One region of the Larsenimonas rhizosphaerae genome, then DNA from elsewhere that is predicted to be linked to it. Evidence: predicted binding sites of a transcription regulator. Region 1 holds the regulator's gene; each other region holds the start of a gene.

Region 1 (3,266 bases):
CCCTCGAAGCCGGCAACCGCCTGGCGAGCGCCGTCAGGATCATTACATATCAGTACCATGTCACAACCTGCTGCCAGTGCCATTTCCGCGCGTGCCAGCGGTGTACCGGCGCCGTGCGCCCCTTTCATGGACAAATCATCGGAAATCACCACACCCTTGAACCCCAGGCTTTCCCGTAAAAGCCCCAGCCAGCTTGGCGAAAATCCGGCGGGCCGGTCATCAAATGCCGGATAACAGACGTGTGCCGGCATGATGGCGGTCAAATGCGGCGCCAGATGCCTGAAAGGCACCAGATCGATGGACTCGATTTCCTTGAAGGACCGATCATCTACCGGCAGGGTCAGATGGGAATCCAGTGCTACATGACCATGCCCCGGAAAATGCTTGCCGACACTGGCCATACCGGCTTCACGCAACCCTTCGATGAAGGCTCCGGCCAGCGCAGCCACCATATCGGGGTCATCGGAAAAGGCGCGGTTGCCGATGGCCGGGCACCGGTCGCTGTCAACGTCCAGAACCGGCGCGAAGGAAAAATCAACCCCGACAGCGGCCATTTCCATACCAAGCAGCCAACCGGTATCACGCGCCACACTCACCGCTACAGTTTGCCCTTCCCGTTGTGCAAGCTGCCCGAAACCTGCCATGGGCGGCAAACGGGTAACCCCCGTCACCAGCCGTTGAACTCGCCCCCCCTCCTGATCAATGGCAATCAGAAGTGCCGGATTGACCTGTCGAATCGAGGCACACAGCTCACGCACCTGGAAGGCGTCATCAATATTTCGAGAAAAGAGGATGACACCCGCCACTGCCGGCGAGGCCAGTAGCGTCGCCTCCTCGTCAGTCAACTGCGTACCGGCGATATCGAGCATGACCGGGCCAATGGATAACGTCATAAGGAAGTCTCTTGAGAAAAGGGGCTAATGGCTGCGGAGTCCGTAGAAGGTGCCTGCAGAGTGGCCAGCACCATTGGCCGAACCTGGCCGGCCAGAGCACGTACGGGCATATGGCCGGTTTCACCGGGATGCATGCCGCGCAGAGTATCCAGACTGGACAGGGTAAACACGATCGATCCCAGTAGAAAATGCAGGCGCCAGAATCGATCTTCACGCCGCAGCCTTGGAGTTGCCTGTGTAACCAGATCAATGAAGTCGGCAAACAGTGGACGATAATGATCCTGCAGGTACTCGCGCAGATTCGGTTGATGGCGGGTATAGGCCATTCCCAGCAACTTCATGAACACGCGAAGATCACCGTGAGATGAGGAGGTGTTGAGCGCGCAGTGAATCAGGGTATCTATCAGCACATCCAGAGACGGCGGCGAATCAGCTTTCAAACGCTCCAGAGCGGCGCCAAACAACTCGGCGAACGGATCGAAATGGCGCGCAAAGACCGCTTGGATAAGGGCCGTCTTGGAACCAAAATGATAATTCACTGCCGCCAGATTAACGTCGGCCTTGCGCGTGATCACACGCAACGAGGTTTCGGTAAACCCGTGCTCCACAAAGAGCGCCTCGGCGGCATCGAGGATCCGCTCCGAAGTAGTTGTCTGCTCCATATGTTCTTTTCCGTCCTGTCACCCTTGAATGTTGCTTGGCAGAGCGTAAAGGACTGGATAAAATCACAGGCTGTACACCCTTTCAATATGGAGTTTCCATGGCACGCCCGCTGACTGCGCGACAACAGGAAGTGTACGACTTTATAAGGCGAACACTCCAGGAGTATGGCTACCCGCCCACTCGAGCAGAAATTGCACGGGCGCTGGGCTTTCGTTCCGCCAATGCCGCGGAAGAACATCTTCGCGCCCTGCAGAAAAAGGGTGCCATCGACATGATTCCGGGTACGTCTCGCGGTATTCGCCTGCCGCAGACCGAGGACACGGCCGAGAGCGGCCTTCCGGTCATCGGCGAAGTGGCCGCTGGCTCACCGATTCTGGCAGAGGCCCATATCGACCGCTACTGCCCCCTGCCGTCAAATTACTTCAGTCCCGGCGCAGACTACCTTCTTCGTGTCCGCGGCCTGTCAATGAAGGACATCGGCATCCTGGACGGTGATTTACTGGCGGTTCATCGTACCAGCGAAGCACGAAATGGCCAGATCGTTGTGGCCCGCATCGACGATGAAGTCACCGTCAAGCGTCTGGATCGGCGCGACGACACAGTGTATCTCCTGGCCGAGAACACTGATTTCGACCCTATCTGCATCGATCCGACAACCCACAGCTTTTCCATTGAAGGAATCGGTGTTGGCATCATCAGAGGCGGTGAAAATGGTGGGCTGCACTGACCTGCCCTTGCCGACTGCATAAAAAAGCCTCCCTTCCGGGAGGCTTTTTTTACACAGGGCATAACCACGACTCAGTCAGTGTCACGGCCGCGTGAAGCGGCAATGCGCAGACGCAGGGCATTGAGCTTGATAAAGCCCTCAGCATCCTTCTGGTCATAGGCACCGGCATCATCTTCGAAGGTGGCAATCGAGGCGTCGAACAGGGAATCGTCCGATTTTCGGCCAGCCACAATCACATTCCCCTTGTAGAGCTTGAGGCGAACCACACCGTTGACTACCTTCTGCGTTTCATCGATTGCAGCCTGCAGCATTTTTCGCTCCGGGCTCCACCAGTAACCGTTGTAGATCACCTCGGCGTAACGCGGCATCAGCTCATCCTTCAGATGCGCCGCTTCACGGTCCAGCGTCAGAGACTCGATGGCCCGATGGGCACGAAGCATGATGGTGCCTCCCGGTGTCTCATAGCAGCCACGTGATTTCATGCCAACATAGCGGTTTTCAACGATATCAAGGCGACCGATGCCGTTTTCGCCACCGACCCGGTTCAGCCAGGACAGCACTTCATGCGCCTTCATCGGCTGACCATCGATGGCCACAATGTCGCCGTGCTCGTAGGTAAGCTCGACATAGGTCGGCGTGTCCGGTGCCGCTTCCGGACTGACGCTCCAGCGCCACATGTCTTCTTCTGCTTCCTCCCACGGATCTTCCAGATTGCCACCCTCGTAAGAGATGTGCAGCAGATTGGCATCCATGGAATAAGGTGACTTCTTCTTGTTCTTGGCAAAATCAACCGGGATATCATGCTCTTCGCAATACCCCATCAGCTTTTCGCGCGAATTCAGATCCCACTCACGCCAGGGCGCAATGACCTTGACGCCAGGCTTGAGGGCATAGGCACCCAACTCGAAGCGCACCTGATCGTTGCCCTTGCCGGTCGCACCGTGTGAAATGGCATCGGCACCGGTTTCATTGGCAATTTCAAT
Region 2 (3,266 bases), 800 kb from region 1:
CTGGGATGTGTGGCGTCAGCGTGGCGACGACGACAAGGATGAGTCGTCGCGTTAAGCCTTTCTCTTGCCGCTCAGACCAGACGGACGGTCGCCAGCTCTTCCCAGCGTGTCGTGCAGCGCTTCGAGCGATACCGGCATCGTAGCTGCCAGGCATCGTTCTGGCGCACGTAGCCAACGGTGATGGTGTGTTGTCCGAAGCGTTGATTGGCCTCGTCCAGTGTGGTCATCAATGCCTCATCCCGCTCTGCCTCCCGGGTAGTGTCATCCGGAAAGTGCAGCTGCCTGTTCTGACATGGCTGCAGATCCATCAGCATGACACCGCATTTCTGATATCGGTGCCCACGGCGATACAGTCGCGCCAGCCCGTCAAGGGCTGCCTTTACCAGTAGTCGCGTACTGTCGGTGGGGTAGCCGAGTTCCATGATCAGTCGGCCCTGATGAGTGGGGGCCGTCTGCCGCGCATGACGCGCGGTCGATAGCGTTACCATGACGGCACGTGCCAGGCTTTTCTGCTCTCGCAGTTTTTCGGCACCCCTGTTGGTGTGCTGGCGCAGGGCCTGTTCCAGCGAAGGGTAATGCCCGGTTGCCTGCCCCAGGCTGCGGGACGTCATCAAGTGGTGTTTTTCCCCTTCGGGTCCGGTGGTGGTGTCGAGGCAGGCACGTCCACCCAGTTCTCTGGCGGTGCGCTCAAGCACTACGCTGAAATGTCGGCGAATGTGCTGAGGCGGGCTGCAGGCCAGATCCAGCGCACTGTGAATACCCATCAGCGTTAGCCTGGCCGCCAGGCGGGCACCAATGCCCCAGATGTTCTCGATGGGGGTCGTGGCCAGGACCTGACGAGTGCTGGGGTCCGTCATGTCTCCCAGTTGATGCACGTGATCACCCCGGTGCTTGGCCAGCCGACTGGCCAGTTTGGCGAGCGTAAACGTGGGTGCGACACCGATGGACACCGGAATGCCGGTATAACGGTGAATCCGGTGGCGAAGGCGGTGAGCATCCGGTATCAGGTCGTCGGCCGGCAGACCACTCAAGTCAAGCCATGCCTCATCAATCGAGTAGGGGATGACCCGTGCCCGGCTCTGATACAGCACGTCCATGACCCGTGCGCTCATGTCACCATAAAGCTCATAGTTGGATGACCGCAGCACTACTCGTCGTGCGAGGGCCGGGTCTATCAGGTGGGCAGGCATGCCCATCGGCACCCCCAGCTGCTTGAGCTCTTCGGAGCGAGCAATGATGCAGCCATCGTTGTTTGACAATACGCCGATGGGGCGGCCGTACAGGGCTGGATCAAAGACGCGCTCGCAGCTGGCGTAGAAATTGTTGCAATCCACTAAAGCGAAAGGGCCTGCCATGGTCAGCCGGCCCGGTGAATCACAAAGGTGACCACGCCCCAGATCTGGATATCACGGTCGGCCAGTGGAATGGGGGCATAAGCCGGGTTCGCGCTGTAAAGCCCAGGGCGCTTCCCCTGATGCTTCAGGGTCTTGACCATCATTTCGCCATCCACCACGGCCACGACCATTTGTCCGTGTCGAGGGGACAGGGCGCGGTCAATGATCAGCAGATCGCCTGGTTGAACCCGGGCATCGGTCATGGAATCGCCTTCTACCGTGACCAGAAAGGTCGATGAGGGGTGCTGCACCAGATAGTCGTTCAGGTCCAGCCGTTCGGTGACGTAATCCTGAGCGGGGCTGGGAAAGCCGGAGATACCGGCACGGACGTGAAAGGTCACTTTCGGACAGGTCAGGGAAGGCGGGACAGGAGTGAGGGCGGCGCAACGTTGCATGACAGGAAACCATGGTGGGTTAACGAAACGGATACTGTTTTTTTATACAGTTATTTTTGCATCCTGACTACCTGGGTCGACCATAGTACGAGGCCATCCATACTCGCCAATGGCGTCACGCTGGGCTCAGGCATATGGTTTTAAGTGCTATTCTTATATCCTTGATGCTTAAGCGCGATGTGGGAGCATGAAATGAGAATTGATGGACAGGCGATCCGCCAATGGGGGCGCCAGCTGTTTCCCATTGCCAGCTGGCTGCCTCGCTACCGTGTCCATACCCTGGGGCACGATACACTGGCGGCGTTGATCGTGACGCTGATGCTGATTCCTCAGGCGCTGGCCTACGCACTGCTGGCTGGCGTGCCTGCCGTCATCGGGTTGTATGCCTCGCTGCTGCCATTGGTGGTGTATACCCTGTTCGGGTCCAGTACAACGCTTTCCGTTGGCCCGATGGCGGTGGTATCTCTCATGACGGCAACGGCGGCCGCACAGGTAGCCGGGCCGGGCAGTAATGCGTACCTGCCTGTGGTGATCAGCCTGGCGGCGCTGTCCGGTATTATCCTGACGGTCATGGGGCTGTGCCGGCTTGGGTTTCTGGCCAACTTCTTGAGCCATCCGGTCATTGCCGGCTTCATTTCCGCATCTGCCTTGATCATCGCTTCCAGCCAGTTGCCTTCGCTGCTGGGATTGCCGGACGCCGACGGGTCGCTTGCCCGGCGCCTCATGGCGCTGATCAGTCATCCCGATACGGTCAACCTGCCGACGCTTGTGCTGGGTATCAGTGCGGCACTGGTCATGTGGCTGGGCAAGCACTATCTGGCCCATGGCCTGTCACGTCTTGGATGCTCACCGGGGCTGGCCCGTTTTGTAGTGCGGATGGTGCCCATCATGACGATTGCCGTTGTGACCGCCATTACCTGGGGAGGCGGGCTGGCGTCTGATGGGGTTCAGGTCGTGGGCAGTGTGACATCCGGCCTGCCATCGCTGGTCTGGCCGGACATGTCGTCCGGGCGCTGGCAGCAGTTGGGCGTGTCTGCCCTGCTGATCAGTGTGGTGGGATTTGTCGAATCGATGTCAGTGGCCCAGGCACTGGCCACCAGACGACGTGAGCGGCTTGATCCAAACCAGGAGCTGGTCGGGCTGGGTATGGCCAATATGGGGGCAGCGGTGTGCGGAAGCTTTCCGGTGGCGGGCAGTCTGTCGCGCTCGGCCGTCAATCATGATGCCGGGGCGGCGACACCGGCTGCCGGCTTGTTTGCCGCCGGAGGCGTGGCGCTGGCGTCCGTGACACTGACACCGGTGATAGCACATTTGCCGACGACCGTACTGGCGGCGGTCATTATTGTCTCGGTCATGTCACTGCTGGACTGGGCTACCCTGGTGCGGGCATGGCGATATTCCCGCGGGGATGCGGCAGCGATGCTGGCTACCTTTTTCATGACCCTGTGGCAGGGGGTAGAGACAGGTCTGATAACCG
Region 3 (3,266 bases), on a different contig from region 1:
GGTGAGCCTGAGCGGCGACCTGTGGCAGGTGGGTTACACACAATACCTGGCCGCCATGGCCAAGCTGCTGGAGAAGCTGCCCGACAATTTCGGCAGTCGCGCCCGAGATTCCTACATCAACTTCGTCGAAAACCAGCGTTGAAGTGGGGCTCAATTGTGCGGTAACAACCTGGATGGCAAGACTGATGCGTGACAGCTCCCCGCCTGAGGCGACCTTGTGCAACGGGCGTGAAGGCTGACCGGGGTTGGCACTCATCATGAACTGAATCTGGTCAAGGCCTTCCGGTTGAGGTGTTTCACGTGGCACTACCTCTACGGTAAAACGCGCCTTTTCCATACCTAGAAAGCGAAGCTGCTCCTGTACACGTTCGGCCATGATCCGGGCACTTTCCATACGACGTGCCGAGATACTGCCAGCCAGTTCACGCCATTGATGGCGAAGTGCTTCCGCCTGCTCTTCCAGTGCTGCAATGGTGTCATCTCCCCCTTCCAGCTGCTCCAGCTCATCGGCCAGTCGCTGATGCAGTGCTACCAGTTCCTCGGGGGCAATATAGTGCTTGCGTGCAATGCCATGGACGCTTCCCAGCCGTTCTTCGACCAGTTGAAGGCGTGAGGGGTCAAGGTCAATGTGAGCATGATGCCAGGAAAGTTCGCTGACGGCTTCTTCCAGCTGAATACGCGCATCTTCCATCATGGCCAGCGCACTTTTGAAGCGTTGCTGTTGCTCCGTGGGCAGGCTGCCTAGTTGCTGAACAGCACTGGCCAGACGCGACAGGGCACCCCTGTCCTCCATCGCGCAGTCGTCGATGGCACTCTGGGCGATCTGCAGCAACTGGTCGGCGTGAGCAAGCTCTGTCTGCTCGGATTCGAGCTGTGCCAGCTCTCCATCTGCCAGGGCCAGTTGGTCAAGCTCGTCCACCTGATAGCGCAGTAACTGGCTGCGCGCATCGCGTTCGGCACCATTATCGCGACGATGACGTATATCTCGGCGAAGGGCCTGCCACTGACGATACATCTGCCTTAGCTCGGTCACTTCCGCCTGGTGATCTGCCAATTCATCCACCAGGTGAAGGTGTGTTTCTTCTCGCAGCAACGAGTGATGGGCATGCTGACCGTGTACTTCGATCAATAATTCGCTTAGCGCCTTCAGGTCCGCGGCCGTACTGGCACTGCCGTTGATCCATGCTTTCGAGCGGCCGGAAGCCGTGACCACACGGCGCAGCAGGCAGTCTTCGGTATCGAGATTGCGTTCGGCAAGCCAGGCGGCGGCTGCAGGCAGTTCACGAATATCAAAACGTGCACTGATATCGGCCTGGGCGGCGCCATGGCGAATGCTGCCGGCATCAGCGCGTTCACCCAGGCACAGCGACAGGGCGCCAAGCAGGATGGACTTCCCGGCTCCGGTTTCGCCAGTGATGGCTGTCATGCCCTGATGAAACTCGAGCTCGAGGTGTTCAACGATGGCGTAGTGACGTATGGACAGTTGCGACAACATGAGCAGATCCTGTTGAAAATCACACTATGGCTTTTTATACAGTGGTTCTAGGCCGTATTCAATCCTCTACTTGAGGGAAAAGCGCGCATTCATTGCTCCTGGGCCTTGAGATTATCACCGGGCTGCCCCATCTATGCACCAAGCCGTTATCAGCCCGTATTCCGTATTGCCATGCACGAAGGAGGACGCATGACCGACAAGTCCAGAACATCCATTGATGAAGAGATGCAGCGTGCCGAGCGTGATGCCGAGCCGCAGCGCATGGAGGATGAGCAGTCGCCGCTGACAGGTGAAACGATCGAGGAAGAGGCCCTTGAGCCGATCGATGGTGAACTGGAGGGGCAGGATATAGACCCGGAAGCTGATGTTCTCGCCGCACGCGTTGCCGAGCTTGAGGATCAGTTGAAGGCGTCTGAAGAAAAATCCCTGCGTGCCGCTGCCGAAGCGCAGAATGTTCGCCGCCGCTCTGACCAGGAAGTCGAGAAGGCTCGCAAGTTTGCACTCGAAAAGTTCGTGAAAGAGCTCCTGCCGGTTGTCGACAGCCTTGAAAAGGCGCTTGAAAGCATGCAGGAAGATGCTTCCGAGACACATCGCGAAGGTGTCTCGATGACGTTGAAAATGCAGGTGGATGCTCTGGCTCGGTTCGGTGTTGAACAGCTCGACCCCCACGGCGAACCGTTCGACCCGCAATACCATGAAGCCATGACCATGGTGCCGAACCCTGATGTAGAGCCGAATACCGTGATTGATGTCATGCAGAAAGGGTATCTGCTCAACGGCCGCCTGGTCCGCCCGGCAATGGTTGTGGTCAGCAAGGCCGCTGAATAGGAAAAAGGCCCTTGAAAGGGCAAATCCTGGCCCCATATACGCAAACAGACGCGCGGCAATGACCGCACATGATAGAAACGAATCAGCTTTGAGGTGGATACATGGGACGCATAATTGGTATTGACCTTGGTACAACCAACTCCTGTGTTGCTGTACTCGACGGCGACAAGACCAAGGTTATCGAAAACGCGGAAGGTACTCGTACCACGCCTTCCATCATCGCCTATGCCGATGATGGCGAAACACTGGTAGGTCAGGCGGCCAAGCGCCAGGCCGTGACCAACCCGAACAACACCCTGTACGCGGTCAAGCGTCTGATCGGCCGCAAGTTCAAGGATGATGTTGTTCAAAAGGACATCAAGATGGTGCCGTATTCCATCGTTGAAGCCGATAATGGCGATGCCTGGGTTCAGGTCAACGACAAGAAGATGGCCCCCCCGCAGATCAGTGCGGAAGTCCTGAAGAAAATGAAAAAGACCGCCGAGGATTACCTGGGCGAGGAAGTTACCGAAGCAGTCATTACCGTGCCGGCCTACTTCAACGATTCTCAGCGTCAGGCGACCAAGGATGCCGGCCGTATTGCCGGGCTTGAAGTCAAGCGCATCATCAATGAGCCGACAGCGGCAGCGCTGGCCTACGGTATGGATAACGCCCGTGGCGACAAGACCATTGCGGTCTATGACCTGGGTGGCGGTACCTTCGATATTTCCATTATCGAAGTCGCTGATGTTGACGGTGAAACGCAGTTTGAAGTTCTGGCTACCAACGGTGATACCTTCCTGGGTGGCGAAGACTTCGACATGAAGTTGATCGACTATCTTGTCGCTCAGTTCAAATCCGATTCCGGTATCGACCTGTCCGGCGACAGCCTGGCGATGCAGCGTCTGAAGGAAGCTGCTGAAAAGGCCAAGATCGAGCTGTCTTCCGCGCAGCAGACCGAAGT

The links. Region 1 encodes LexA, which represses DNA repair genes until DNA is damaged. Its sites were predicted from a motif close to TACTGTNTANNTANACAGTA; they were not measured.
Region 2: OQ287_RS01865 (LexA family protein) is a predicted target of LexA. The motif match lies at 1,822-1,841, and genes of this name have one in related genera.
Region 3: recN (DNA repair protein RecN) is a predicted target of LexA. The motif match lies at 1,503-1,522, and genes of this name have one in related genera.

The regions. Positions count from the first base shown of each region.
Region 1 covers NZ_JAPIVE010000001.1:1,202,760-1,206,025, forward strand. Annotated here, with positions in the region: gene nagZ (beta-N-acetylhexosaminidase) at 1-893, opposite strand, end outside; gene OQ287_RS05595 (TetR/AcrR family transcriptional regulator) at 890-1,555, opposite strand; gene lexA (transcriptional repressor LexA) at 1,654-2,283, shown strand; gene OQ287_RS05605 (argininosuccinate synthase) at 2,355-3,266, opposite strand, start outside.
Region 2 covers NZ_JAPIVE010000001.1:405,917-409,182, forward strand. Annotated here, with positions in the region: gene OQ287_RS01855 (hypothetical protein) at 1-55, shown strand, start outside; gene OQ287_RS01860 (Y-family DNA polymerase) at 72-1,355, opposite strand; gene OQ287_RS01865 (LexA family protein) at 1,358-1,789, opposite strand; gene OQ287_RS01870 (SulP family inorganic anion transporter) at 1,982-3,266, shown strand, end outside.
Region 3 covers NZ_JAPIVE010000004.1:105,415-108,680, reverse strand. Annotated here, with positions in the region: gene recN (DNA repair protein RecN) at 1-1,495, opposite strand, end outside; gene grpE (nucleotide exchange factor GrpE) at 1,685-2,323, shown strand; gene dnaK (molecular chaperone DnaK) at 2,425-3,266, shown strand, end outside.